4 regions of the Streptomyces sp. NPDC088116 genome follow, and region 3 is predicted to be linked to each of the others. Evidence: riboswitches for the same ligand, from Rfam matches in the RefSeq annotation. Region 3 holds a riboswitch; each other region holds the start of a gene.

Evidence for each region. Region 3 has a riboswitch for cobalamin ahead of ACIOJD_RS02635 (ribonucleoside-diphosphate reductase subunit alpha). Riboswitches for the same ligand answer to the same signal wherever they lie in the genome.
Region 1: linked by a shared signal. The riboswitch ahead of ACIOJD_RS02105 (ABC transporter substrate-binding protein) and the one ahead of ACIOJD_RS02635 (ribonucleoside-diphosphate reductase subunit alpha) in region 3 are both predicted to bind cobalamin.
Region 2: linked by a shared signal. The riboswitch ahead of metE (5-methyltetrahydropteroyltriglutamate--homocysteine S-methyltransferase) and the one ahead of ACIOJD_RS02635 (ribonucleoside-diphosphate reductase subunit alpha) in region 3 are both predicted to bind cobalamin.
Region 4: linked by a shared signal. The riboswitch ahead of ACIOJD_RS12220 (cobalamin biosynthesis protein) and the one ahead of ACIOJD_RS02635 (ribonucleoside-diphosphate reductase subunit alpha) in region 3 are both predicted to bind cobalamin.

Annotation. Positions count from the first base shown of each region.
Region 1 covers NZ_JBIUTF010000001.1:482,117-489,337, forward strand. Annotated here, with positions in the region: gene ACIOJD_RS02100 (FecCD family ABC transporter permease) at 1-156, opposite strand, end outside; gene ACIOJD_RS02105 (ABC transporter substrate-binding protein) at 312-1,466, opposite strand; cobalamin riboswitch at 1,505-1,691, opposite strand; gene ACIOJD_RS02110 (DNA-binding response regulator) at 1,751-2,407, shown strand; gene ACIOJD_RS02115 (hypothetical protein) at 2,485-3,720, opposite strand; gene ACIOJD_RS02120 (sensor histidine kinase) at 3,926-5,260, opposite strand; gene ACIOJD_RS02125 (BREX system ATP-binding domain-containing protein) at 5,899-7,221, shown strand, end outside.
Region 2 covers NZ_JBIUTF010000003.1:775,018-782,238, forward strand. Annotated here, with positions in the region: gene ACIOJD_RS15650 (cytochrome P450) at 1-125, opposite strand, end outside; gene ACIOJD_RS15655 (pyridoxamine 5'-phosphate oxidase family protein) at 201-758, opposite strand; gene metE (5-methyltetrahydropteroyltriglutamate--homocysteine S-methyltransferase) at 964-3,279, opposite strand; cobalamin riboswitch at 3,442-3,642, opposite strand; gene ACIOJD_RS15665 (hypothetical protein) at 3,836-4,276, opposite strand; gene ACIOJD_RS15670 (cytochrome P450) at 4,492-5,685, shown strand; gene ACIOJD_RS15675 (TetR/AcrR family transcriptional regulator) at 5,682-6,353, shown strand; gene ACIOJD_RS15680 (ferredoxin) at 6,350-6,550, shown strand; gene ACIOJD_RS15685 (cytochrome P450) at 6,672-7,221, shown strand, end outside.
Region 3 covers NZ_JBIUTF010000001.1:602,822-610,042, reverse strand. Annotated here, with positions in the region: partial or broken gene ACIOJD_RS02665 (DUF2809 domain-containing protein) at 40-420, opposite strand; gene ACIOJD_RS02660 (DUF397 domain-containing protein) at 475-750, opposite strand; gene ACIOJD_RS02655 (Scr1 family TA system antitoxin-like transcriptional regulator) at 747-1,586, opposite strand; gene ACIOJD_RS02650 (ATP-binding protein) at 1,764-2,324, shown strand; gene ACIOJD_RS02645 (hypothetical protein) at 2,357-2,479, opposite strand; gene ACIOJD_RS02640 (ribonucleotide-diphosphate reductase subunit beta) at 2,606-3,643, opposite strand; gene ACIOJD_RS02635 (ribonucleoside-diphosphate reductase subunit alpha) at 3,643-6,114, opposite strand; cobalamin riboswitch at 6,260-6,402, opposite strand; partial or broken gene ACIOJD_RS02630 (Uma2 family endonuclease) at 6,495-7,081, shown strand.
Region 4 covers NZ_JBIUTF010000002.1:1,357,454-1,364,674, reverse strand. Annotated here, with positions in the region: gene ACIOJD_RS12240 (alpha/beta hydrolase) at 67-1,194, opposite strand; gene ACIOJD_RS12235 (class II aldolase/adducin family protein) at 1,503-2,165, opposite strand; gene ACIOJD_RS12230 (anion permease) at 2,356-3,633, shown strand; gene ACIOJD_RS12225 (hypothetical protein) at 3,646-3,897, shown strand; cobalamin riboswitch at 4,061-4,206, shown strand; gene ACIOJD_RS12220 (cobalamin biosynthesis protein) at 4,241-5,323, shown strand; gene ACIOJD_RS12215 (cobyric acid synthase) at 5,320-6,864, shown strand; gene ACIOJD_RS12210 (hypothetical protein) at 6,842-7,030, opposite strand; gene ACIOJD_RS12205 (putative cobaltochelatase) at 7,031-7,221, shown strand, end outside.

The DNA of each region.
Region 1 (7,221 bases), 120 kb from region 3:
GATCGGTGTGAGGCCGGAATCGCCCCATCCGATATGGGTGGCCACCACGGACCAGACGTCGCCGACGCGGATGTTCGCGGGTCCGATGGTGATCGCGACGGCGACGGAGAGGAACAGCCCGGCGACCCCGCAGGCCCAGAGGAGGCCGTGCCGCAACCGGCGTACGCCGGGGCCGTGTACGCCTGGACCATCCGGGCCCGGACCGCGTACCTCCTGGGCCTCCGATGCCCCCGACGCCTCCAGAGACCCCGACACCTCAGGAACCCCCTCAGCCGCCGTAGCCTCCCGGGGCCGCTCCGTACGTTCGACCGTCACTTCGCGGGCGCGATCTCGCGCAGCTTCGCCGCGACCTTCTCGACGCCCTCGACCGTTCGGATGGTCGGGTTCATGGCCTGGCCGCTGAGCAGGACGTAGCGCTTGTGCCTGACGGCGTCCATGTTCCGGGTGGCCGGATTGGACTCCAGGAACTCGATCTTCTTCTCGGCGGTCTCGGCCGTCTCCGACTTACGGGTGAGGTCGCCGATCACCAGAACGCCAGGGTTGCGGTCCGCGACCGTCTCCCAGTTGATCTGGGGCCACTCCTCGTGGTTGTCGTCGAAGACGTTCTTCGCCCCGACGGCGTTGGTGATGATGCCGGGAGCGCCGCAGCAGCCGCCCATGTACGGCGACTCGGAGTTGGCGAACCAGTAGAGGAGGGTGGCCTTTCCGGCCGTCCCGCCCTCCGCGCCCTTCGGGGCCTTCCCGGACTTCCCGCCCGTCGCGGCGTCGATCCCGGCCGTGGCCTTCGCCATCCGGCCCTTGAGCCCGGCGACCACCTTCTCGCCCCGCTCCTCGACGCCGAAGACCTTGGCCAGGTCGCGTACCTCGCCGTAGACGTCGTCCATGGTGAGCGAGGTCGTACGGACTCCGTCGCCGTCGCCGCTGTTGTCCTTGGTGCAGTCGGACGGGGAGACATACGTGGGTACGCCCAGCTCCTCGAACTGCGGGCGCGTGGCCACACCGCCCTTGCCCAGCGTCGATTCGAACGAGGAGGCCACGAAGTCGGGCTCGGTGTCCAGGACCTTCTCGAAGGAGGGGGCGTTGTCCGCCAGCCGCTTCACGCCGGCGTTGGGCTTCTCCAGCCCCTTCAGCAGCGGGTCGGTCCAGGTGGCGGTGCCCACCATCCGGTCGGCGAGACCGAGGGAGAGCATGATCTCCGTCGTGCCCTGATTGAGCGAGACGGCACGGCGCGGCGGCGCGTCGACCCGTACCTTCTGTCCGCAGTTGTCGAGTGTGCGCGGGTATCCGGTGGCCGCACCGCCGGATGGGGACGTCCCGGAATCGGCCGCCTTCCCGGAGGAGCCCCCGCCGCCGCAGGCCGTCAGGAGCACCGCCCCGGCAAGGAAGAGGATGGTGTGGCGAACGGAGGTACGGGCACGGGCGGGGCGCGCGAGCGGCACGGCAGTTCCTCTGCGTCGAGGGCCCATGCGCGGAGCCCAGTCGTACGGTGCTCCCCCGCCACAGGACGAGGGCGGAGGCCGCCAGCAGGTCTTCGGACTCGGGATCCCCCGGGCGAGACGCCTTCCCGGACAGCTCAACTGTCCAGTGGCCGATGCCGCGCCCGTCACCCTTACCGCTGCGCGTCAGTTCCGGATTCGCACCGGATTCCCTGACCCACGTACATGGGTTCGACTGGCCTCGGCAAGCTATCACAGGAGGTTTTCGGCCTCGGCCGGGTCCGCCGGAGCACCGGTCGGAGGGACTATGGGACATGCCGGAAAACGAGCCAGTGAGCGTCGTGCTGATCGACGACCATCCTGTCGTCCTCGCCGGGATCGAGTCCTGGTACGCCGCGTCGCGGCGGCCGATCACCGTGACCGCCAAGGGGCCCTGCCTCTCGGTGGCCATGAGCGGGGCCGGCCGGGACGCGGACGTGGTGGTGCTGGACCTTCAGCTCTCCCACGGGGTGCCCGCGTACCCCGAGCTGAAGCAACTGGTCGCGCAGGAACGGCAAGTGATCGTCTACACGATGCAGGACAGTCAGGAGACCGCGCTGACCTGCCTGGACCTGGGGGCCTTCACGTATCTGACGAAGGCCGAGGGGGAGAACCACCTCATGGCGGCCACGCTGGCGGCGGCCGACTGCCGTCCCTACACGCCCCCGGCACTGGCCGGTGCTTTCGGCAGCGACGCGAGGAAGGGCCGCCCCGCGCTGACCCCGCGTGAGGTGGAGGTGCTCCTGGAGTGGTTCCAGTCGGAGTCCAAGGCCATGGTCGGGGCGAGCCTCGGTCTCTCCGTCCGTACGGTGAACACCTACCTGGAGCGGGTACGGATCAAGTACGCCAACGCGGGGCGGCCGGCGACGACGAAGGCGAATCTGGTCGCGCGGGCCATTCAGGACGGACTGACGTCGTTGGACGAGCTGTAGGGCCTGTCCGCCGGACAGGCCCTAGCGGTGACGTGATGGGCGACGGGCGAGGGGCCAGGACGGGATCGTCGCCGCTCCTATGCCTGGGACGGGGTCTGGGCCTGTGGCCGGGTGTGGGCCAGGGGCGGTGATGCGGTCCTGGGCTCGCCCAGGGGGTCGCTCTCCATGTGGAGCGCGTAGGACGCCTCGACCAGGAGCCGTCCCTGGCTCCGTACCGTACGCACGCGGATGCCGGGCTCGGCGGGCTCCGGGATGTCCGTCCCGGGCGCGTCGGTCACCACGCTCACCCGTACCAGCCCGCCGCCGCGCACGACAGTGGCCCGCGCGCTGTGGCGCGCCGTCGCGAGCGCGGCCAGGACGGGCTCGGTCAGCGCGCGGCGCAGGTGCCGGGGCACCGGGGCCGACGCTCCCCGTACGGCGAGCTGCACATCGACGCCGTGGCGTTCGGCGACACCGATACCGGCCCGGAGTTCATGGATCAGCGGGTCGGCCGCGTGGTCCCGTTCGGCGAAGAGCCGCCGCAGCCGGGCGGCTTCGAAGGCGCTCCGGCGCCGGACCCGCTCGTCCCCCGGTTCGAGGGACCCGTCGGCCAGCCCGGTCAGCAACGGCAGTACGGAGCGGCCCAGTTCGCGGTAGCGCGACCGCTGGTCGGCATGGACCTGGGCGGAGATCGCGGCTTCCGTACGGACCCGCTCCTGCTCGCGCGCCGTGGCACCGGCCGTCGCCGCGCAGTCCCGCAGCAGCCTCGCCATCACCGCGGCCGCGATCTGGAACGCGCAGATGGCCAGGGCGCTGACGGCCATCCCCGCCGCGACCTGGCGTGACGGGGTCCCGGCGAGCAGCAACTGTACGAGCGTGACGGCGACATGGCCGCCGACGAAGAGCAGCGTCGCGTTCAGTCCGGCGTCGAACAGCAGCAGGACGCCGAACCAGCCGATCTCCAGGAACGTCCAGTGCGGGGTCGCGAGGAAGTACGTGCCCGGCAGCTGGCTCGTGGCGACGACCGCCACCGCCAGAGCGGAGACCAGGCCCGCCACCACCCACCACCGTGGCCTGCGGCGGCCGGCCGCTCCGAGGAGCGCGTCCACCACGATGACGAGCGTCAGCAGCCCGAACGCGGTGAGCTGCACCCAGGCGTGCCGGTAATTGCCGAGGTTGGCGAGGAGCGCGGGCAGCGCCAGTCCGAAGTGGATCGCCGAGAGGATGATCAGTCCGGCCAGCCGCAGCGCACCGCGCATGCTGTCGGCGATCCGGTCGGTCGTGGGATCGGATTCCCCGTCCGCGCCCTTGTCCTCATCCGTTTCTCTGGCCACTCCCCCTTCCGTCGGAGCCATCGGGTACCTCTGATCCGTCGCGTTGCTCTGATCCGTCGCGTTGCTCTGATTCGTCGCGTTGCTCTGATCCGTCGCGTTGCTCTGATTCGTCGTGTCTCTCGCGTCCCTCAGCTCTCTCGCGTCCCTCAGCTCTCTCGCGTCCCTCAGCTCTCTCGCGTCCCTCGGAGCATCGGGCCCGCGCGCATCAGACATGCGGCCACTCCAGCCGTACGGCCGTGCCCCGCCGGAGCCCGGAGTCGACCGTGGCCCTGCCGCCGACGGCGGCCATCCGCTCGACGACCGAGCGCGCCAGCCCCTGGCAGTGCGGCGGCACCTGGGCCGTATCGAAACCGACGCCGTCGTCGCTGATGGTGACGGTGACGGTGTCGCCCTCCCGGCTCGCCGTCACGGTCGCCGAGCCGACACCCGCGTGCCGGGCCACATTGCGCAGCGCCTCTCCCAGGCTCCCCCGGAGCGCCACGGCGGCCGGCCGCCACATCAGGCCGAGCGAGCCGTCGAACTCGGCCCGTACGGACAGGGGATGGTCGCCGATCTCCGCCCGCAGCTCCTGGGCCACATTCGTCTCACCGGACGTCACCCGCTCCGGGGCCAGGCGCCGCAGGTCCTTGCCGGCCTGGGTCCGCAGTATGTGCGGGTGGATGGACCGGCCGTGGGCCGAGACCATCAGCAGCGTCGCGCAGGCGGTGTCGTGCAGCGTCGCCAGATGCTCGCGCTCGGCCGACCGCTGCGCCTGCGCCACCTCGTGGCGCCGTCGTGCGGAGGCGGTCTGCGAGCCGACGGCGTCGGCGGTTCTGCTGGCGCGCAGGACCAGTTGGTACATGCCCTGGGAGAGGGCGGTCTGCACCAGCAGCCAACTCACGTTCGGCAGCGCGTAGTTCCACCCTTGAGGCCGGTCCAGCACGACACCGGCCAGGTCGGCGACGGCCAGCAGGAGCGCCAGGGCGACCGCGAGCGCCGGCGGGTACATCAACTGGTAGCCGACCGCGACGATGCTGACCACCACCAGCAGCCAGGTGCTGCCGTACATGGTCTGGGTGTCCGGAATCGTCAGTGTCTGAGTGAGGCAGAGTCCGGTCAGCACGGCCAGGTCCGTGGCCAGAAGCAGTCGGGGGCGGGTTCCCGCCATCCCCCATCGGTAGTGCAGGGCGCTCCAGGCGAGTACGACGGCACAGACGGCCGAGGTGACGGCCATGCTGTCGACGGGCATCGCCGGTACGGCGAGAACGGCGCACGAGCACACCACCACGACCCGGATCCGGTAGGCGTAGCGGTAGGCGAACCGGACGAACTCCCGCTCGGCCGGACCCGGGGCGCCGGCCCCCGAAGGGGCGTGACCAGGGGCGGGAGAGCCGTCACCGGTGCCCGGAGGACCGCCGGCGGTACCCGCGGGGCCGTCGCCCGCGCCCTGCGGAACGCCCGGTTCCGACCGTACGCCGGTTTCCGGGGGCTCGACGGCGGAAGACTCCCCCGCGAGCCCGGTGGTCATCTCGTCCCGCTCGTTCGGCACTCGGCGCCTCACCCGTCGCAGTCCCTCACCAATTGTCGGTCGTTTGACCGTCACACGTCCAAGGCCTCCGGCGATAGCGTTTCTCCAGTCATGGTGCTGGACCCTCCGCTCTTCGCGGTATCGGTCCCCATGACCGCACGCGCACCTGCCTCATGGGGGTGGGCAGGGGTGCGTGAGGGGGAAGGGAAAGGTAAGGGTGTGCGGGGCAGTCCGCCGGGACTGTCCCGCCACCGTGACCGCGAAGACCGCGGACCGCCGCCGAAACCCGTCGTCGAAATCCACTGTCGCATCCATCTCCCCGTGATTTCCATGATTCTCGCGACTTCCGCTCCCGCCTCCCTCCGGACCCCTCTCCGTTCCGGACCCGACTCGCTTCCGCGCTCAACTCCCTTCCGGACCCAGCTCCCTTCCGGAGCCGACTTCCCTTCCGGGTCCAGCTCCCTTCCGGAGCCGACTTCCCTTCCGGGCCTATGCCGACGTGGGGTCCATACCAAATCCCGTCCACCGGGTTCGGTCGTCCCGGCCGGGACCGCGTTGCCCCGATTGCCTCTTCGTAAAGGCACACACGAATCCGTTTCGGATGACCTCCGGCACGAGCAGACAGAGGGTGCTTCGAACAACGGGGGAGTGATCCGCGACGGAGGAACTTCATGCAACGCAAAGACAACGGACACCGATTGTTCATGACGGGCCGTCAAACGGAGATGGGGCTGCTCCGCCAGGCTTTGAAGGATTCCGAGCGAGGCGGGCCGGTGCGCCGCCTCGTGACCGGCGAGCCGGGCATCGGGCGGACCACGCTGCTCCGCGCGTTCTCGGCGTCCTCACGCGCCAAAGGGTGCCTCACCGTCGACCTCGTGTGCGCGCCCGGGGAACGTGACCGTCCGCTGAGTCTTGCCCGCCAACTGGTCAGGGAACTCGCCTCTCTTCGGCTACCGGCGGCCGAACGCGACGGCGCTCTCGGAACGGTCCCGCCGGCCGACGGGACACCCTCCCCGTCCGACGTACGGGCCACTGTCGCCGGTCTGACCACCACCATGCCGCTGGTCGTCACCGTGGACGACGCGGACCAGGCCGACAACGCCTCACTGGAATTCCTCCGGCACGCTCTTCTCTCTCCTCCGGCCGCGCGGTTACTGCTGGTGGCATCGGTACAGGAAGGCGAGAGCCGAGAGGAGGCCGGACAGCTGTACGAATTGCTCGCCGGTGCGCGGCGGCTACGAATGGAAGGGCTCACCCGGACACAGACCGCCACCCTGATAAGGCGCGCACTTCAACGAGCGCCCGCTCCTAAACTTGTCACCGAATGCCACCGGGTCTGCGCCGGAAATCCGTTCATGCTCATGGAAGTCGCACGCCTGATACATGATCAGCCGTCGGATACCCAGGGCCGCACACTTGTCGGCGATATGGCGCCCTCCCCCGTCGCGGATCTCATAGGGGCGCGGCTCGCCAAGATCGACCCGAACGCGGTAAGGGTGGCCACCGCCATCGCGATCGCCGCGAGCAACTCCGCCGCGAACCCGCTGCTCGTCGCCCATCTCAGCGGACTGTCCCTGCACGAAACCCTCGCCGCGGCCGACTTATTGGTCCGTACCCGACTCGTGGAGGACGACGACAAACTCTTTCTGCGCCATCACGTCATGCGTAATGCTCTCCTCGGCCGTATGACCCTTATGGGCCGCAACGCCGCCCATCTCTCGGCCGCTGCCTACCTTCATGACAAACACGCCCCCGTGGAACAGATCGCCAATCACCTGACCGCCTCGACCGTCGCACTGGACGACCCCTGGCCCGTACCCGTACTGCTGCTGGCCGGGCGGGCGGCCCTGGCCGCGCGGGAGCCGGAGCGGGCCCGCGCCTACCTGGAGCGCGCCGTCCAGGTGGCGTCCGGCGCCGAACGCCGGTCCGCGCTCCTCGACCTGACGGACGCCAGGATGCGGATCGACCTGGTGGGCGGTCTCGAAGAGGCGGTC
Region 2 (7,221 bases), on a different contig from region 3:
GAGAGCCGCGGGTCGCGGAGGGCCTGCCGGGCTTCGGCGTATCCGGTGACCAGGTAGCCGGCGTGTCCACCGGAGCCGCTGGAGACGGACCGCACCGGGTCCTGTGATCGTTGCCCACATGCCATCGTACGATCCTATCGCCACGGACAGGCACGGACGGACGCGGAGCGTAACCGCAGGTTGGCTTGCGTCCGCCCGTCTCAGAACGCCCACCGCGTATGGGTGTACACGCCGTCGTCCCGGCCGAAGCCGTACGCCGTGGCCGGGGCCACCGCGAAGACCGTCACGTCCCCCTTCCGGAACGCGTCCCCGATCCCGTGGAAGGTGCCCTCCGGCGAGGTGATGTGCGGCCCGTACTTCGACTCGTACGCCGCGACCACCTCCTCCAGTACGCCCGGATCGGCAACCGGCTCCGCCTCGCCCTCCACGATGAGGTCGAGCCCTTCGGTGAGCGAGTTCCGCCCGGTGGTCAGTGCGCAGTGCGCGCCATGAGCGAGGTTCTTGGCCTTCTGTTCCGTCTTGCCGGTGGAGAAGTACAGCACGCCGTCGTGCCAGGCTGCGATCACGGGAGTGACATGCAGCCGGCCGTCGGGCCGCACGGTGGACACCCAGAAGATCTCGGCGGCCCTCAGCTGCCGCTGGGCCTCGGCCCACTCGGTGGCGGTGGCGTTCGCGGCACCCGGGCGGGGATTGAGCGCGGAGCTGTAGCGGGTGTCGAGTTCGGTCGTGGGTCCCTTTGCGGGTCCTTGTGCCGGCATGGCGGATCTCCTTCCCTCTCCCCCCACTGACGACTGTTCCCCCATTGACGACTGGCCGTCGGCGCCGAAGTCATCGCCAGGCCTGTTTCTGTCCCTTCCTCCGATGATCCCTCGTCCGTCTGGATCACGGGCCGGCACCGCGGTGAGGGGGCGGGGGGGGGGGGGGGGGGGCGCGGGCCCCCCCCCCCCCCCCCCCCCCGACGGGTCAGGCGGGCAGTTCCGTGCGGACGGTGCGGGCGGCTGTGACCAGGTTCTCCAGGGACGCCTTGGTCTCGGGCCAGCCGCGGGTCTTCAGACCGCAGTCGGGATTGACCCACAGCCGTTCGGCGGGAATGGCCTCCAGTCCCTTGCGGAGCAGCGCGGCTGCCTCGTCCGCGTCGGGTACGCGCGGGGAGTGGATGTCGTACACGCCGGGTCCGGCCTCGCGGGGGTAACCGTGTGCGGCGAGTTCGCGTGCGACCTGCATGTGGGAGCGGGCCGCCTCCAGGCTGATGACGTCGGCGTCGAGGTCGTCGATGGCCTGGACGATGTCGCCGAACTCGGCGTAGCACATGTGGGTGTGGATCTGGGTGTCCGGGCGTACGCCGCTGGTGGTGAGGCGGAACGACTCGGTTGCCCAGTCCAGGTACGCGGCGCGGTCGGCGGCGCGCAGCGGCAGTGTTTCGCGCAGGGCGGGTTCATCGACCTGGATCACCGAAGTGCCGCTGGTCTCAAGGTCGTTGACCTCGTCGCGCAGAGCGAGGGCGACTTGGCGGGCGGTGTCGCCGAGGGGCTGGTCGTCGCGGACGAAGGACCAGGCAAGCATGGTGACGGGCCCGGTGAGCATGCCCTTGACGGGGCGGTCGGTGAGCGACTGGGCGTACGAGGTCCAGCGCACCGTCATCGGTTCGGGGCGGGAGATGTCGCCGGCCAGGACGGGCGGGCGGACGTAGCGGGTGCCGTACGACTGCACCCAGCCGTGCTGGGTGGCGAGGTAGCCGGTGAGCTGTTCGGCGAAGTACTGCACCATGTCGTTGCGTTCGGGTTCGCCGTGCACCAGGACGTCGATCCCGGTCCTCTCCTGGAAGGAGATGACCTCGCGGATCTCGTCCTCGATGCGCTGTTCGTACCCCGTGGTGTCGATCCGCCCCGCGCGCAAGTCCGCGCGGGCCGTGCGCAGTTCAGCGGTCTGCGGGAACGAGCCGATGGTGGTCGTCGGCAGCAGCGGCAGCTTGAGGTGGGCGCGCTGGGCGGCGGCACGCTCGGTGTACGGCTGGGAGCGACGGCCGTCGGCGTCGGTGACGGCTGAGGTCCTGGCCCGTACGGCCGGATCATGGGTGATCGCGGAGTTGGCGCGGGAGACGAGATCGGCGCGGTTGGCGGCGATCTCCGCGGTGATGGCTCCGGTTCCCTGGGCCAGTCCCTTGGCCAGGGTGACGATTTCGGTGGTCTTCTGCCGGGCGAAGGCGAGCCAGCGCAGGATCTGCGGGTCGATGTCCCGCTCGGCCGCGGTGTCGAGCGGTACGTGCAGGAGCGAGCAGGAGGCCGCCACGTCGACCCGGTCGGCCAGACCGAGGAGCGTCCCCAGAGTGGACAGGGACTTCTCGAAGTTGTTGATCCAGATGTTGCGGCCGTTGACGACGCCCGCGACGAGGCGCTTGCCGGGCAGTCCGCCGACGGCGGCGAGGTCTTCGAGGTTGGCGGCGGCCGCCTCGGTGAAGTCGAGCGCCAGGCCCTCGACCGGTGCCTTCGCCAGGACGGGAAGGGCCTCGCCGAGACGGTCGAAGTAGGAGGCGACGAGCAGCTTCGGACGGTCGGTCAGGCCGCCGAGTTCACGGTAGGCGCGGGCGGCGGTGTTCAACTCGGCGCGCGTGCGGTCCTGGACGAGCGCGGGCTCGTCGAGCTGGACCCACTCGGCGCCGGTGGCACGCAGGTCCGCGAGGACCTCGGCGTAGACGGGCAGCAGCCGGTCCAGCAGGGTCAGCGGTTCGAAATCGGCCGCCACGCCGGGGGCGGGCTTGGCGAGCAGAAGATAGGTGACGGGGCCGACGAGGACCGGGCGGGCCGTGTGCCCGAGCGTGATGGCCTCCGTCAGCTCGGCGACCTGCTTGGCGGAGTCGGCGGTGAAGACGGTGTCGGGGCCCAGCTCCGGGACGAGGTAGTGGTAGTTGGTGTCGAACCACTTGGTCATCTCCAGCGGCGCCACGTCCTGGGTGCCGCGGGCCATCGCGAAGTAGCCGTCGAGTGCGCCGGCCGTGACCGCGTCACGGTGTCGCTCGGGTACGGCACCGACCATGACGCTGGTGTCCAGGACATGGTCGTAGTACGAGAAGTCGCCGGTCGGCACCTCGTGGACGCCGGCGTCCACCAACTGCTGCCAGTTGGCCCGGCGCAGGTCTGCCGCCGTCTCCCGGAGGGCCTGGGCGGTGACGCGGCCCTTCCAATAACCCTCGATGGACTTCTTCAGTTCCCGGTTCGGGCCCTGGCGGGGGTAGCCGTACACGGTGGCCCGTGCTGCCGCGGCCGCGGACTTCGCTGTCACGGAAATCTCCTTCGCGAGATGACTCCTTGAGATCCCGGAGACGGGACGCGAGCGCGAAGGGGTGACGAACCCGACGGACCCATGTCACGCCTGGGGCGCGCTCGTCCGTCTGGTATGTACGCCGACCCGCCCACGAGGTCACCGGGATATCCGTACGCGATCGGTCACGTACGGGCAACGGGCAGGTCTTCGGACTCGCGGGCACATCTGCCGAGGCAGATTCCTACTGGCCGTCGCTTCCCGGATCCGAGGCCGGATCCAGTGCGTATGACGGCGGTCGTTCCCGCTCACCGCTGCGGGGCAGTCCCGGATTCCCACCGGGTTCCCTCTTACGACGCGCCTGCCTGGCGGACAGGGCGAACCAGCTGCACCCGCCAGCCTAGGGCGTAGCCAACCCCTTGGTCGCCCCCGCCCCTGTTCCGGAAGGTGACATGAGACACGGGATCCGCGCCGAGGAGGGGGAAAACGCAAGGTCACAGCGGATCAGGAGGCCACGGCCCCGGCTCGCAGGGTCATCAGGCCCCGGTGTCCGGGGGGGCGGGCGCGGCGAGGGAGTTCACGTGCTGAAGGGCTGGAAGTGGACGAGGGCGGTGGCCCCCTCCTCGTACTCCACGGTCAGGTCGAACGCCACCGCGCCGCCGTCGGCATAAGGGTCCAGGGTCAGGTTGCCGCAGGCGTCGACGGTCTCCGGGGGGCCGGAGCAGTCCGATGTCATCTTCATGTCGGGACAGGCCGAAGTCAGCCATGTGCCGAGGCGGGCGCGGGAGATCCGGAACCTGACGTCGTACCGCGTGTCCTGTGCTCCCATGACCTCGCACTTCGCCTCGGACGCTCCGGCCGGCAACCCGCTCTGGTCGGCGAAGCGCATCGCTTCCTCGCACGAGACCGACTGCCGCCTCGCGACCACGTCGTCGTCCGTCAGGTCGGCGATGACCTGCCAGGCCGGCCGGCCCATGCCGACGGCCGGCGCCCCCAGCAGCCAGGTCCGCATTTTCATGATCCGCCTCGACTCCGACTCGCCCCAAGGGCATGGACTTGCCTGGTTGTTGAGGACGAGCGACCGGGAGGGACGGTTCCTCTCGACCGCCCGTCGCGTTCAGGCGAGCGCGACTTAAATCAGTCGGTTGACTTACCATGTGGGCTGAGGTTGACTCTGCCCGCCGACACGATCCGAGGAGGCCACAAGTGACCGAAGCCCAAAGCACGGAGACGATGAGCTACCCGATCGTCCCTGCCGCGGCGCTGGAGCCGCCGCCGCAGTGGGCGGAGCTTCGGCAGAGGTGTCCGGTGGCGCGGGTGACGCTGCCGAGTGGTGACGAGGCGGCGCTGCTGACGCGTTACGAGGACGTGCGGACGGCGCTCTCCGACCCGCGTCTGAGTCGCGAGGGGCTGGCCTTGCCCGACGCGGCCCGGGTGTCGGCCGGTGACGCGGCGGACATCTTCAACAGCCCGATGGCGCAGGCGCTCAACGCCGAGGGCCATGACCGCTGGCGGCGCATGGTCGGCAAGTGGTTCACGGCCAAGCGGATGTCGGCACTGCGGCCGAGCATGGAGGCCATGACCGACCAGCTCATCGACGAGATGCTGGAACACGGCCGGCCGGCGGACCTGGTGACGCATCTGGCCTTCCCGCTTCCGGTGTTCGTCATCTGCACCATGCTGGGCGTGCCGGAGTGCGACCGGGACCGGTTCAAGAGCTGGTCCGACACCTTCTTGAACATGACCCGGTACACGCGTGCCGAGACGGAGGCGGCGCATCAGGACTTCGCCGATTACATGGCGCATCTGATCGACGGCAAGCGCACGGAACCCGGGGACGACCTCCTCAGCCTTCTCATGGACGGCGCGGACGCGGAGGGCGAACCGATGTCCGAGGCCGGGCTGGTGGCCACGGGGCAGGCGCTCCTGCTCGCCGGTCATGAGACCACAGCGGGCTTCATCTCGATGATGACGGCGCACCTGCTGTCCGACCGCCGGCGCTGGGAGCGCTTGCTGGCCGACCCGTCACTGACCCGCAAGGCGGTGGAGGAGGTACTGCGGTTCGACCCGAACGGCAGCGGCTTCGGCATGCTCCGGTACGTGCACGAGGACACCGAACTCTCCGGCGGTGTGGTGCCGCGCGGCACCACCGTGGTGTGCAGCATGGCCGCGGCCAACCGCGACGAGAGCGCCTGGGAGGGAGCGGCCGACATGGACCTCGGCCGCTCTCCCAATCCCCACCTCACCTTCGGCGCCGGGTCTCACTCCTGCCTCGGACAGCCGCTGGCCCGCACCGAGTTGCAGGCCGTGCTCACCGTCCTGCTGCGTCGGCTGCCCACACTCGATCTCGCCGTCGGCACCCACGACCTGCGCCGCCACGAGGGCCTGCTCACCACCCCGCTGCGTGAACTGCCGGTGACCTGGTGAGCGACAGGACCGCTCGGGCCGACCGCGTCGCCGAGACCCGCGAGGCGATCATGTCGGCCGCGGAACGACTCTTCGCCGAACACGGACTGATCGCGGTGTCGAACCGCCAGATCGGCGAGGCGGCGGGGCAGGGCAACGTCACCGCCGTCAGCTACCACTTCGGCGCCAAGGCGGGCCTCGTACGCGCCGTCATGAGCAAGCACAGCGAGAAGGTCGAACGGATCCGGCAGCGGCATCTGGACGAGATCGGCGACAGCCACGACCTACGGGACTGGGTCGGCTGCCTGGTGCGCCCCGTGCCGGAACATCTCGGCTCGCTCGGCATCCCGTCCTGGTACGCCCGCTTCGCCGTGCAGGTCATGACCGACCCGCTGATGCGCGCGATGACCACCGACGAGGCCCTCACCAGGGAGCCCCTGCGGCAGACCCTCGACGGCCTCGGTCGGCTCCTCGAAGCGGTACCCGCCCCGGTGCGGGTCGAACGCGGAGCCATGGCCCGTCATTTGATCGTCCACACCTGCGCGGAGCGGGAACGCGCCCTGGCCGAGGGCACCGCCTTGCTGCACTCCTCGTGGGAGCGCACCGCCGACGCGCTGACCGACGCGATCGTCGGTCTGCTCACCGCACCCGTCTCCCCTCACCACGACCTGGAGCCGAACCGACCATGAAGATCACTGTGGATGAAGAGAAGTGCTGCGGCGCCGGGCAGTGCGTGCTGATCGCACCGGAGGTGTTCGATCAGCGGGACGAGGACGGCGTCGTCGTCCTCCTCGACGCCGAACCGCCCGAGGAGCGGTACACGGCCGTCCGGGAGTCCGCGAGCGTGTGCCCCGCCGCCGCCATCCAGCTCGACGAGGTCTCGTGAGCGCACCCGGGAACGTGCTTCGCGATCGGCTGCGGTCGGCGGCCGAGCGGCCGACCGGCATCGCGCGAGCACCGGCAGCGGGGAGGCACGCTTCCGCCCCGTTCCCGCCGATCAACGGAGGATGACAATGCCCACCCCCGCTACGGCCGACGCCGAGATCCCCGACTTCCCCCCACCGCGTTCCGCGGCCTGCCCCTTCGATCCGTCACCCGAACTGCGTGGTCTGGCCCGGTACGGTCCGCTGACCAAGGTCCGCTCCTGGGGCGACAGCACACCCTGGGTGGTGACCACCCACGCCGAGCAGAAGGCACTGCTCTCCGACGCCCGGCTGAGCGCGGACTTCTCCAACCCCGGCTTCCCCAGCCCGGTCGCCCACCGGGGCGAAGGGGGAACCGACCTGAGTTTCGTCGGACTCGACGACCCGGAACACGCCCGGCTGCGCCGCATGGTCAGCGGTGTCTTCACCATCAGACGCGTCGAGGCGATGCGCCCGGCCGTGCAGAAGATGGTGGACACCTTCATCGACCGCATGCTCGCCGGTCCGAAACCCGCCGACCTGGTCCAGGCGCTCGCGTTGCCCCTGCCGTCCCTGGTGATCTCGGAGCTGCTCGGGGTGCCCTACGAGGACCACGAGTTCTTCCAGACCAACAGCAAGACCATCGTCTCCGCCG
Region 3 (7,221 bases):
CACCGGAAGGTCCCCGGCCGGCCGTCGGGGACCTCCACCGGCCCGCCGCCGCGCCATCGCCGCGTGCGCGAGCCCCGCGCATGCCGCACCGACCGCGTACCACAGCAGGTCAGGCGCGTTGAAGGTCGAGCCGAGCACCAGCCGCGCGAGCATGCTTCGCGCGGCCAGCTCGGCCGGGACGGCGGTCAGCTGGAGCAGCTCGACGGCGCAGCTGAACGCCAGTGCGCCCGCCGCGGCCGTCAAGGGCCGTACCCGCGGAGCGGCCAGCACGATCAGCGTATGGACCAGCACGGTGTAGAGCGCGTCGCCGCCGTACTTGGCGACGTCGCCGACCCCGACCGCTCTGATTCCCAGACCTGCGGCGACGGTCAGCGCGGCAGCACCACACGCCACCAGGCGCGTACGCGTGAGAGTCCCCATGGGGGTGAACTCTATGCGGGGTACGCGCCTTGCGGGCCTACGGCCCGTCGGGTATCAGGCCGGTACGTCTGCGTAGCCGCTCGCGTACGAGACGAATGCGCGCCAGCCGTCGGCCGGGACCTGGAGTACGGGTCCTTGTACGTTCTTCGAGTCGCGGAGGTGGACTGTGCTGGGGGAGACTGCGACTTCTACGCAGTCTCCGCCGCCCGAACCGCTGTAGCTGCTCTTGAACCAGGCCACCTCTACGCAGTTACCGCCGCCTGAACCGCTGTAGCTGCTCTTGAACCAGCGCAGTTGGGCGGGCCCGGCTGCAACCTGCTCAGTGCTCATGCTTCTCCTGCCACCCGCTCGATCAGACGCGCGGACTCCTCCGCGTTCAGGGCCTGTGTCCGCAGCTTGCCATAGCGCAGCCCGAAGGCACTGACATTCGCGGCGTCGGTGATCACCAATCCCACGTCCTGGGACTCGATACAGCCCACCCGGCGATGCTCCAGGGTCTCCAGAATCACCATAGGTCCGTTGAGACCGGGGTGGAAGCCACGATCCGAAGGCATGACCTGGATCTCGACGTTGCGCTTCGCCCCCTGCGTCAGAAGGTGTTGACGCTGCCCCCTCATCACTTCGTCGCTGCCCACCATGCTGGTCAGGGCCGATTCGCCGATGATGAAGCATGTCTCCACCATGGGTGTGCGCGTCAGCAACTTCTGCCGACTGAGCCTCGCTTCGAGATGCTGCTCAATGATCTCCTCGCTGAGGGGCGGGCAGTGCGCCGAGAACAGTGCCCGTGCGTACTCCTCTGTCTGGAGCAGCCCGGGGATGAGTAGGGGGTCGAAGTCGTATCTGCTCACCGCCTCCGTCTCGATCAACGCGAAGTCCTGGAAGAACGCGGGGAGTTTGGCCAGGTCCACGTCGTCCTGCAACACCGCCAGCGTCCCGCCCGCGTTCAACGTGGTGTCCGCCGAGTCCGTGAACGCGGACTTCGCCGGTCTCCGCCCCTGCTCGATCGAGGCGACCTGCTCGTACGAGTAGCCCACGGCCTCGGCCAGTTGCTGTTGCGTCAGTCCGGCCCGCTCGCGGTGGAGCTTGACCAGTTTGCCGTAGCCGACCCAGATGCCAGGTCGGTCGTCGTCCTTGGGCCGCTGCTTCTTCTGACGGCTGGTTCCCATACGCCTCACACCTCAACGTGTGTGCCGATGCGCGAAATGCTCTTCTCAGGGCAACGCCCGACGCTTCGGCGCCGTCACGGGACGTGACCCGTACAAACAGGGACCCGGCCCGTACACGGGCTGCCGGTACGGTCGTTCGCCCTGGTCACGCTATAGGCGCAACGGGACCGTAACCGTATGAAGTCGGAAATTCCCCCCGTCGCCGTCTCCACCGGCCCGGCTGCCCCCGCCGGACTTGTCGCCCCGCCGCCGCGTTCGCCGCTGTATCCGCCCTCCCGGGTCAAGCTCAGCTCCAGCCACCGGGGCGCCCGCCTGGCTCGGTTGCTCGCCGGGCAGCAGCTCGAAGAGTGGGGGATTCCGCGTACCGGCTCAGTTTCCGCCGTGGTCGTCGCCATCGTCGCGGAGCTGGCCGCGAACGCCGTGACTCATGGCCGTACCCCTGGGCGGGACTTCGAGCTGCGTCTGACTCTCACCTGCGCCGCCGTACGGGTGGAGGTCATCGACACCCGGCCCGACCGCTTTCCGCGCGCACCCGGTGTGTCGGCGCCGCCTCCGCCGGACTCGACCCACGGGCGCGTCTGTTTCTTGTCGCCGCCTACGCGGACCGCTGGGGCTGGGCCCTTCGTGACGCGCGGACCAAGACCGTCTGGGCCGAAGTGGACGCGGAAACAGGCCCGCATGAGAGCTGAGGCCGAGGCCGAGGGGCGATCCCCGCCTCCCGTACCGGAATTCCCGTGACGTGGGAATTCCAGTACAGGAGACCTGCGTGTTCAGGAAGTCGCGTTCCAGGAGTGCGCGACATCGACGGTCAGCCGGCCGCCCGACTGCGTCACCCGGAACGGCAGCACGAGCACCGCCAGCGTGGTTCCGAATCCTCGCGTGCTTGCTCCCATGGATCGAGTTGCCCGAGTTCACAAGACCGAGTGGATCTCGTGGACTTGAACAGCCTGGTGTGGCAAGGAGGTTGCCTGCTATTCCGGCGAGTCCGGGTGGCGGGATCCGGCGGGATCCGGCGCGACTCAGAACTCGTCGTCGAAGCCGACCGTGCCCTCCACCGCGACCTGGTACGCCGACGGGCGGCGCTCGAAGAAGTTCGTCAGCTCCTGGACGCCCTGGAGCTCCATGAAGGAGAACGGGTTCTCCGAGCCGTACACCGTGGGGAAGCCCAGCCGATCGAGGCGCTGGTCGGCGACGCACTCCAGGTACTGGCGCATCGACTCCGTGTTCATACCCGGCAGGCCCTCGCCGCACAGGTCGCGGCCGAACTGGAGCTCCGCCTCCACCGCCTCCTTCAGCATGTCCGTGACCTGCTGCTGGAGGGCGTCGTCGAACAGCTCCGGCTCCTCCTTGCGGACCGTGTCCACGACCTCGAAGGCGAAGTTCATGTGCATGGTCTCGTCGCGGAAGACCCAGTTCGTACCGGTGGCCAGACCGTGCAGCAGCCCGCGCGAGCGGAACCAGTAGACGTACGCGAAGGCGCCGTAGAAGAACAGGCCCTCGATGCAGGCCGCGAAGCAGATCAGGTTCAGCAGGAAACGCCGCCGGTCCGCCTTCGACTCCAGCCGGTCGATCGTCTCGACCGAGTCCATCCACCGGAAGCAGAACTGCGCCTTCTCGCGGATCGACGGGATCTCCTCCACCGCGTCGAAGGCCGCCGCGCGGTCCTCGGGATCGGGCAGATACGTGTCCAGCAGCGTCAGATAGAACTGGACGTGCACCGCTTCCTCGAAGAGCTGGCGGGAGAGATACAGCCGCGCCTCGGGGGAGTTGATGTGCTTGTAGAGCGTCAGCACCAGGTTGTTCGACACGATCGAGTCGCCCGTCGCGAAGAACGCGACCAGCCGGCCGATCATGTGCTGCTCACCGGGGGAGAGCTTGGCGAGGTCGGAGACGTCGGAGTGCAGGTCGACCTCCTCCACCGTCCAGGTGTTCTTGATCGCGTCGCGGTAGCGCTCGTAGAAGTCCGGGTAGCGCATGGGGCGCAGGGTCAGTTCGAAGCCCGGGTCGAGCAGGTTCTTCTCGGTTGTCACGGTCGCGTCTGTCGGGTCGGTGGTCATTACTGGCAGGCCTCGCAGGACTCGGGGTTTTCCAGGGAGCAGGCGATCGCCTCGTCGTCGGGCGTCACCTGCGCGGGTACGGGCACAGGGGCGGAAGCGGGTGAGGGTGCCGCCTTCGACGCCTTCGACCCAGCCGCCTGCGACCCGGCCGCCCTCGCGATCCGCGTCGCCGGGCGCGAGCGCAGGTAGTACGTCGTCTTCAGCCCCTTCTTCCAGGCGTACGCGTACATCGAGCTGAGCTTCCCGATGGTCGGCGTCTCCAGGAACAGGTTCAGCGACTGGCTCTGGTCGAGGAACGGCGTACGGGCCGCCGCCATGTCGATCAGGGCGCGCTGCGGGATCTCCCACGCCGTGCGGTACAGGTCCCGGATCTCCGCCGGGACCCGGGGCAGGTCCGCCACCGAGCCGTTGGACTCGCGCAGCGCCTCACGCGTCGGCCCGTCCCAGATGCCGAGCCTCTTCAGGTCCTGCACCAGATACGAGTTGACCTGGAGGAACTCCCCGGAGAGCGTCTCGCGCTTGAAGAGGTTGGAGACCTGCGGCTCGATGCACTCGTACACGCCCGCGATCGAGGCGATGGTCGCCGTCGGGGCGATCGCCAGGAGCAGCGAGTTGCGCATGCCCGTCCTCGCGATCCGGGCGCGCAGCGCGGCCCAGCGCTCCGGCCAGTTCAGCTCCACGTCGTAGTGGTCGGGGTGCAGCACCCCGCGCGCGGCGCGCGTCTTCGACCAGGCGGGCAGCGGTCCCGACCGTTCGGCGAGGCCGCAGGACGCCTCGTACGCGGCGAGCATGATCCGCTCGGCGATCCGGGTGGAGAGCGCGGCGGCCTCGGGGGAGTCGAACGCCAGCCGCTTCTTGAAGAAGACATCCTGGAGGCCCATCGCGCCCAGGCCCACCGGACGCCATTTCGCGTTGGAGTTCCCGGCCTGCTCGGTCGGGTAGAAGTTGATGTCGACGACCCGGTCGAGGAAGGTCACGGCGGTGACGACGGTCTCGTCCAGCCGCTCCCAGCCGATCTCGCCGGTGGCCGCGTCCACGAACGCGCCGAGGTTGATGGACCCGAGGTTGCAGACGGCCGTCTCGCCGTCGTCCGTGACCTCCAGGATCTCCGTGCAGAGATTGGATGAGTGGACGGTGTGGCCGGGCTCGGCGGTCTGGTTGGCCGTACGGTTCGAGGCGTCCTTGAAGGTCATCCAGCCGTTGCCGGTCTGGGCGAGCGTACGCATCATCCGGCCGTACAACTCCCGGGCGGGGATGGTCTTCCGGGCCAGACCGGCCGCCTCCGCCTCGCGGTACCTCGCGTCGAACTCGCCGCCCCACAGGTCGACCAGCTCCGGCACATCGGCGGGCGAGAACAGCGACCAGACGCCGTCCGCCTCGACCCGGCGCATGAACTCGTCGGGGATCCAGTGCGCGAGGTTCAGATTGTGCGTACGGCGGGCGTCCTCACCGGTGTTGTCCCGCAGCTCCAGGAACTCCTCCAGGTCCGCGTGCCACGTCTCCAGGTAGACACAGGCCGCGCCCTTGCGCCGGCCGCCCTGGTTGACGGCCGCGACCGAGGAGTCGAGGGTGCGCAGGAACGGCACGATGCCGTTGGAGTGGCCGTTCGTGCCCCGGATCAGTGAACCGCGCGAGCGGATACGGGAGTAGGGGAGGCCGATGCCGCCCGCGTGCTTCGAGAGCCGCGCCACCTGGTGGTAGCGGTCGTAGATGGAGTCCAGCTCGTCCAGCGGGGAGTCCAGCAGGTAGCAGGACGACATCTGCGGGTGGCGCGTACCGGAGTTGAAGAGCGTCGGCGAGGACGGCAGGTAGTCCAGGCGGCTCATCAGCCGGTACAGCGCGGCGACTTCGTCCAGCGCGCGGATGCTCGCGCTGTCCGCCGCCTCGGCCGGGCCGGAGTCCGTCGGCTCCTCGGCCAGCCCGGCGGCGACGCGCAGCATGAAGTGCTGCGGGGTCTCGATCACCTGGCGGGTGATCGGGTGGCGGAGCAGATAGCGGCTGTAGAGCGTCCGCAGCCCGAAGTAGCCGAAGCGGTCGTCCCCGGCCGGGTCGATCAGCCGGTCCAGCCGGTCCGCGTGGCGCGTGACGAACGCGGCCGTACGGTCCGCGATCAGGCCCTCGCGGTGGCCCGTCGCGACGGACCCGGAGAACGACACCACGCCCTGCCCCGCCGCCTCCTCCGCGATGGTGCGGGTCAGCAGCCGGGCGGCGAGCCGGGAGTAGGCCGGGTCCTCGGAGATCAGCCCCGCGGCCGCCTCGGTGGCGAGCCCCCGCAACTCGGCCTCGTCCGACCGGGCGTTACGGCCCCGCAGCGCGGCGGCCGCGACCCTGCCCGGGTCGGTGTCCGGCAGATCGGCGGTCAGGTCCGTCAGGGTCCGCAGCAACGCGGTCCCGGGGCCGTCGGTCACCTGCGCGGCGACCTCGGAGATATCGGAAATGCCTGAAGCCGGATCGGCTGGCGCGATGGTCACGTGGTGCTCTCCCTCGCTCGGCTCTGGGCCGTCGGGAGGGAAACGGGGATCGCGGCACGACCGTACGGCCCGGAAACGGGCAGCGCGGCGCGCGGCGTCCACCGGCCCAACCGCGAGGCCCGGACGTCTGGGCATCCGGATCGGTCGAACCGGATGCGCCGTCAGCAGGTGTTCGGACTCGCGGGTATGACAAAGCACACCACAGCACACCGTTGCGGGACAGTTCCGGATTCGCACCGGATTCCCCTGCGGCGACAGCGAGGTCGAGCATACATCTGGGGGCTGGGCGCTGTGTCACCCCCCAGATGTTGTGTCGTGAGCTTGTGGTCACTGACTGTCATACCGCCCCGCTATCGTCTTCGGGACAAGGAGGTTTCCCCATGACGGCCACCGATTACGAGAGCCAGGTCCTCACCGAGGAGTTCGAAGAGGCCACCCGGATACTGGCCCGCTCGACAGAGAGCATCCGGCTGGAACTCATCGACGGGAAGGTCCGGAGCAGCGTGATGCCGGACGGGGACCACGGACGCATCATGGAGTGGCTGACGCGTAGTTGTCTGCGGTCCCGGCCCGAGCTGTGGCTCTGTCCGGTCCGTGGGCTTCAGGTGCAGGCGCGCCTGAAGGGCCGCGCCCGTCCGGACGGCTCGCTCGCGCCGAGTGAAGCCTTCGTCGGCCAGGGCGAATGGGCGGACCCCGCGCCGGTCCTGATGGCCGTCGAGGTGACGACGTACGACTCCGACACCGACCACGGGCACCGGGTGGAGAAGCCGCGCGCGTACGCGCCCAGACCGATATCCCGGTCCATCTGCTGATCGACCGGGACAGCTGCGAGGTCACCGTCTACAGCGAGCCGGACGGGGGCGCTACGAGAATGCCCACACGGTGCCGTTCGGCAAGGAGATCACCCTCCCCCGATCCCGTCGGCATCACGCTGGAGACCGAGCAGCTCAAGAACTGGGTGCGCTGACAACGGACGGGGCGCCCGGGGGGGCCCCGCCCCGGGGGGGCCCCCCGCCCCCCCCCCCCGGCCCGCCGGGGGGGGGGGGGCGGGGGGGGGGGGCCCCCCCCCCGGGCCCCCCCCCCCCCCGGACCCCCCCCCCCCCCCCG
Region 4 (7,221 bases), on a different contig from region 3:
ACGGAGGTCCGAGTACGGCGGGCTGAGGGCTGAGGTCCGGCGACAGGTGCCGAGCGGGAAGACGGGCTACATGAGAGGGGTGAGGAAGCGGCGGAGCGTCTCTTCGTAACCGGTGGGATCCGCGTTCCACATGGCGGCGTGCGGGGCGTGCGGCACCGTGTGGAGGCTGATCAATCCCGGTCCCCGCGCGGCTAGTTCGCGGGAGGAGTTCCAGGACGCGAGGGTGTCGTCGGGACCATGGATGATCAGCGTCGGGACACGCAGGGCGCCCCGTCCGGCGGCCCTGCGCAGCCGGTCGCCGTCCAGACCGGCCCTGCCCCGCGCCGCCCGGACGGCGAGCGGGAGCAGGACTCCGGGGATACGGCGGGCGGTGGCCAGCGCCCGCAGGGTGGCCTCCCAGTCCAGCACCGGCGAGTCGAGGACCAGCCCGGAGATCCGCTCCCTGAGCGCCGAGTCGGCGGAGGCGAACAGGGCCATCGAGGCTCCGGTGGACCAGCCGTGGAGGATCACCCGCCGCGCGCCGTAGCGGACGGCGTACCGGATCGCCGCGTCCAGGTCGCGCCATTCCGAGTCGCCGAGGTGGCCGAGGCCGTCCGGCGACCGGAGGGCTCCGGGGTCGCCCCGGTAGGCGATGTCGAGCACGGGGATCTGCTGTTCCGCCAGGAACTCCATGATGTTCATGGGGTGTTCGCGGGTGGCGCCGAGGCCGTGCACGGTGATCACCCAGGTGTCGCGCGCTCCGGGCACGAACCAGGCGGGCAGGGAGCCGAGTTCGCCCGGGATCCACACGTCCTTGTGGGCGAGGCCGAGCGCGGTGGCGGGGTCGCCGCTGTGCACCTTCGGGGTGAGGCGTACGCGCGAGCCGGCGACGAGGCTGCCGTGACCGACCCGTACCAGCCGCCGTACGACGGTGTGGGCGGCGTGCTCGACGCCGCCCAGTACGGGGCCGACGACCGCGTGGACGCCGGGTCCTTCGAGGCCGTACGTGCCGGGGCGCAGGGACGCGAGGCTGCGGGTCAGGGTGACCTGTCCGGCGGCCGTGGCGTGCACGGTGAGACGGGGGTCGCTGGGCAGGGGCCGTCCGGGCGGTGCCTTGAGCGCGGCATCGCCGGCGTACCGGCCGGCCGCGACCGCAGCCGCGCCGACCCCGAGCACTGTGGAGACGGCCGCTGCCGTCGCTGTAGCCGGGCGCACTGTCACAGTGTCGCCACGCCCACTAGCGACGGCCAGCGGACGGGGGCCGTCGGGGTACGGCGGCGGGCCCGGCACGAAGCCACTGGTGCACGGGGTTGCGGGGGTACGGGACCGCTGGGGTACGGGACCGCTGGGGTACGGGACCGCTGGGGTACGGGACTACTGGGGTACGGGGCAGCCGGATGCCGGGGCCGCAGGGAGGGCCCCCGGCCGGGGGCGGCTCGCCTCCCGAGCCCGGCCGGGGGCGGCTCGCGTCCCCGGCCGGGCTCGTCCCGAGGACAGGCGGCCTCCGGCCGGGCACCGGCCGCTCAGCCGCGCTGGCCGTAGCCCTTCAGCTTCTCCCCGGTCTCCCGCACCTGGGCCTCGGACAGGAGCGTGGGTGTGTGGCCGGGGACGGCCCCGGCGGTGAGCCAGAGACGGCACATCCACTCCAGCTGGGCCGTACGGTCGTAGGCCTGGTCGAGGGTGTCGCCGTAGGTGACCGTGCCGTGGTTCTGGAGCAGGACTGCGGTGCGGTCGCGCAGGGCGTGGAGCATGTTGTCAGCGAGTTCGTCCGTGCCGTACAGGGCGTACGGAGCGACCCGGACGGCGCCGCCGAAGGCCGCCGACATGTAGTGGATCAGGGGCAGTTCGGGGACGAGGGTGGAGACGGCGGTGGCGTGGACCGCGTGGGTGTGGACCACGGCGGTCGCGGAGGTGGCGCGGTAGACGGCGAGGTGCATGGGCAGTTCGCTGGTGGGGGTGAGTTCGCCGAGGACCTGCCGCCCTTCGAGGTCGACGGCTATCGCGTCGTCGGGGCCGAGCCGCTCGTACGGCACCCCGCTCGGTGTGACCAGGACCAGGTCCCCGACCCGTACCGAGACATTGCCCGAGGTTCCGACGACGAGGCCTTCCGACGCCGTCCTGACGGCCGTGGCCACCAGGTCCCGCCAAGCCTGTCCGACTGCTTCCTGCCGCTGCTGATTCGTCATGGTGAAATCCTGTCAGGCTGCGCCGAACGAGCGCTCCCCCGGCGCCAGTCGGGCTCGATCCGGCGGCGGTCGCGGGTCTGCCGAGGACACTCCATTAGGGTCACCCCGAAGTCCCGCTCAGTTCATCTTCCGTTCACCCTGACTCCTTACGTTCACCAAGGCCACTGACGTCCAACGATTGCCTGGGTAAATGGAACACATCACCCTGCTGCTCGCGATTGTGATCGTGACAGCTCTCGTGTTCGATTTCACGAACGGTTTCCACGACACCGCCAACGCGATGGCGACGACCATCTCGACCGGCGCCCTGAAGCCCAAGACAGCGGTGGCCATGTCGGCCGTCCTGAATCTCGTCGGCGCGTTCCTGTCCGTGGAGGTCGCCAAGACGATCTCCGGCGGGCTCATCAACGAACAGGGCATACAGACGGAAGTCATCTTCGCGGCGCTCGTCGGCGCCATCCTCTGGAACCTCTTCACCTGGCTGCTCGGCCTGCCGTCGAGTTCCTCCCACGCACTCTTCGGCGGCCTCATCGGCGCCACCCTGATGTCCGTCGGCACCTCCGGGGTCAACGGCGGGGTCGTCATCACGAAGGTCCTGATCCCCGCGCTCGCCGCGCCGGTCGTCGCCGGTCTCGCCGCGCTCCTCGCCACCCGGCTGACCTACCGGATCGGCCGTCGTACGGACGACAAGGCGACCGCCAAGGGCTTCCGCGCCGGACAGATCGCCTCCGCCGGTCTCGTCTCGCTCGCCCACGGCACCAACGACGCGCAGAAGACCATGGGCGTCATCACCCTCGCGCTGGTCACCGGCGGCGTGCTCGCCCCCGGCTCCAACCCGCCGCTGTGGGTCATCGTCTCCGCCGGTATCGCGATCGCGCTCGGTACGTACCTGGGCGGCTGGCGCATCATCCGCACCATGGGCAGCGGGCTCACCGACCTCCGGCCGCAGCAGGGCTTCGCCGCCCAGACCAGCGCCGCGACGGTCATCCTGGCCTCTTCCCACCTGGGCTTCTCGCTCTCCACGACCCAGTCCTGCTCCGGCGCCGTGATGGGCGCGGGCCTGGGGCGCAAGGGCGGGGTGGTCCGCTGGTCCACCGCCACCCGGATGTTCGTCGCCTGGTGCCTGACGCTGCCCGCCGCCGGTCTGGTCGCCGCCGGTGCGGAGTTCCTGACCGGACAGGGCACCTGGGGCGTCGCGGTCGTCGCCGTACTGCTCGTCGCGTTCTCCGCCGCGATCTGGTTCGCGTCGCGCCGCCGCCCGGTCGACCACACCAACGTCACACCGGGCGGGACCGGGACGGACGGAACGGGACCGGACGCCGGGACCACGCCCGGTGCCGTGACCACCGCCGTCGCGGCCGTCTCCCCGCCGCCCAGCACGGCCGGCACGCCCGCCCAGGACCTCTCCACCACCATCCAGGCCCCCGCGGGCCCCGTCGGCGAGCCGACGCGAACCGCCTCGGTGTAAGGGAAGAACCGCATGAACATCGACTGGGCGGCCCTCGGTTCCGTCTTCGGCGTCAGCCTGCTGGCCACGGTCGGCCTCGTGGGCCTGTTCACCCTCGGCATCGTGGGCCTCGCCAAGGGGGAGACCGCGGGGACGGTGGCTCAGGGCGCGGACGGCTCCGTACGCACGGGCGGCTCCGTGGCTCTGGCGCGCGCGGGCGCGTACGCCTGCTTCGCGCTGTGCGCGGCGGCCGTGGCGTACGGCATCTACATGATCGTGGCCTGAGTTCCCCTCGGCCTGAGACAACACCAGCCGGTCCCGGCGCACTTCGGGTGCGTCGGGACCGGCTTATTCGACCGGCCCTCGCCGGAGCGCGGGCAACCGGTGGTGTCGTGCGTCATGTGGGGCTCGGCACACTGTCCCGTCGCAGGTCAGGGAGGAGTTGACGGGTGTCGCGCACCGTGGTGGACTGCCGAGGCCATACACGGCGGCATGGAAGAGGAAGCCGGTGCGAATCCGGCGCGGTCCCGCCACTGTCACTGCGAGCCACGTCTCCAGGAGCCAGGAACTCTTGCCGCCGCGTCACGTCGAGCCAGGGCGCGGACCCTGAGTGAGGACACAATTCGCCATGCCTGGCTGCGGTTCGGCCGCCGATCGGGTCTTCGCCTACGGCGCCGCCCTCGGCCTCCTGGGCGACCGGCTGTTCGGCGATCCGCGCCGGGGGCATCCGGTCGCCGCGTTCGGCAGGGCCGCGGGGGCTGTTGAGCGGACGCTGTGGCGCGACCACCGTGGGTGGGGCGCGCTGCACACCGCTGTGTGCGCCGGTGGCGCCGCCGGAATCGCGGCGCTCGCGGCCCGAGGGACCCGAGGGGTACGAGGGGTACGGGGTGGTCGCACCGGCTCCTCCGCCGTGTCCGTCCCTGCGGGCACGGCCGCCCCTTCCAGCACGGCTCCCCCTTCCTTCGCGTCCGCCTCTTCCCTCGCGTCCGTCGCGCTGACCGCCGCCGCCACCTGGACCGTCGTCGGCGGCACCACGCTGGGCCGGGAGGCCCGCGCCATCGGCGGGGCACTCGCCGCCGGGGACATCGATGTGGCCAGGGAACGACTGCCTCATCTGTGCGGGCGCGACCCGCAGGCGCTCGACGGACCGCAGATCGCGCGGGCCGTAGTGGAGTCCGTCGCCGAGAACACCTCCGACGCGGTCGTGGGCGCGCTGGTGTGGGGAGCGGTCGCGGGAGTGCCGGGGCTGGTCGGGTTCCGCGCGGTGAACACCCTGGACGCGATGGTGGGGCACCGGTCGCCCACGTACCTCCGGTTCGGCTGGGCCTCGGCCCGGCTGGACGATGTCGTCGGCTGGCCCGGGGCCCGGCTGACCGCCGCGCTGACCGTTGTGGCGGGCGGCGATCCGCGCGGCGCGCTGCGCGCGCTGCGGCGGGACGCCCGTACGCATCCGAGCCCCAACGCGGGCCCGGTGGAAGCCTCGTTCGCCGGGGCGCTGGGCGTACGGCTCGGGGGGACGCTGGCGTACGGCGGGCGGGTGGAGCACCGGCCCGTACTGAACGACGCGGGGCGGCCTGTCGAGGTCGCGGACATCGAGCGGGCCGTGCGCCTGTCGGGCCGGGTGAACGCCCTCGCGCTCGCGGTGTGCGTCGCTGGGCGGTTCGCGTACGGCGCCCTGCGGCACAGGACTTCGGGAAAGGTGCGGGGATGAGCCGGGGCGGGCGCGGCGGCGGGCTGCTGATAGCCGGGACCACCTCCGACGCGGGCAAGAGCGTGGTCACGGCGGGGATCTGCCGCTGGCTCGTACGCCGGGGCGTGAAGGTGGCGCCCTTCAAGGGGCAGAACATGTCCCTGAACTCGTTCGTGACGCGCGAGGGCGCGGAGATCGGGCGGGCGCAGGCGATGCAGGCCCAGGCGGCCCGGGTGGAGCCGACCGCGCTGATGAATCCCGTCCTGCTCAAGCCGGGCAGCGACCGCAGCAGCCAAGTGGTGCTGATGGGGCGGCCGGTGGGCGAGCTGAGTGCCAAGGGATACCACGGCGGCCGGCAGGAAGCCCTGCTCGGTCCTGTCCTGGAATGCCTGGAGGAGCTGCGGGGCACGTATGACGCGGTGATCTGTGAGGGGGCTGGCAGTCCGGCCGAGATCAATCTGCGCCGTACCGACATCGTGAACATGGGCATCGCACGGGCCGCGCGGCTGCCGGTGGTCGTGGTCGGGGACATCGACCGGGGTGGAGTCTTCGCCTCGTTCTTCGGGACGACCGCGCTGCTGAGCCCCGAGGACCAGGATCTGATCGCGGGTTATCTCGTCAACAAGTTCCGGGGCGATGTGTCGCTGCTGGAGCCGGGCCTGGAGATGCTCCGCGGGCTGACGGGACGGTCCACGCTGGGGGTGCTCCCGTGGCGGCACGGGCTGGGCATCGACGAGGAGGACGGGCTGCGGGTGTCGATGCGCGGCGCCGTACGCGAGTCCCTGGTGGCTCCCCCGTACGGCGAGGACGTGCTGCGGATCGCGGTCTGCGCCGTACCGCTGATGTCGAACTTCACCGATGTGGACGCGCTGGCGGCGGAGCCCGGGGTCGTGGTGCGGTTCGTGGACCGGGCCGAGGAGCTGGCCGACGCGGACCTGGTGATCGTGCCGGGCACGCGCGGCACGGTGAAGGCGCTGGCGTGGCTGCGGGAGCGCGGGCTCGCCGACGCGATCGCCCGGCGGGCCGCCGAGGGGCGTCCCGTCCTGGGGATCTGCGGCGGCTACCAGATCCTGGGCGAGCACATCGACGACGAGGTGGAGTCCCGCGCGGGGGCGGTGTGCGGGCTCGGGCTGCTGCCCGTACGGATCCGGTTCGAGCGGGAGAAGACCCTGGCCAGGCCGGTCGGCGTGGCGCTCGGGGCCCCCGTCGAGGGGTACGAGATCCATCATGGCGTCGCGGATGTGCGCGGCGGCGAGGCGTTCGTCTCCGACGGGCGCGGGCAGGCGCTCGACGGCTGCCGGGTGGGGGCCGTCCAGGGCACGCACTGGCACGGGGCGCTGGAGAGCGACGCGTTCCGGCGGCGGTTCCTGACGGAGGTGGCGCGGGCGTCCGGCCGGCGTTTCGTACCGGCGCCCGACACCAGTTTCGGCGTGCTGCGGGAGGAACAGCTCGATCTCCTCGGTGACCTCGTCGAGGAGCACGCGGACACCGGCGCGCTGCTGCGGCTGATCGAGGAGGGGGCGCCGGCCGGGATGCCCTTCATCCCGCCGGGAGCACCATGACCAGCGGCCTCAGCGCACGCACGAACACCGGCCGCCCCACCAGCCCCACACGCACGACCACCGGCTTCTGTATCCGCGCCGCCGTACGAGAGCCACGTGCCGCCGTACCGACGTCACCGTCACGTGCCGCCGCCGTACGAGAGCCACTCGAAGGAGCGATCAGCATATGAGCACCCCTTATCCGTTCACCGCCGTGGTGGGGATGGACGATCTGCGCCTCGGTCTGCTGCTCAACGCGGTCAGTCCGGCGGTCGGCGGCGTCCTCGTGCGGGGCGAGAAGGGCACGGCGAAGTCCACCGCCGTACGGGCTCTCTCGGCGCTGCTGCCCGAGCTGGCGGTCGTCGCGGGCTGCCGGTT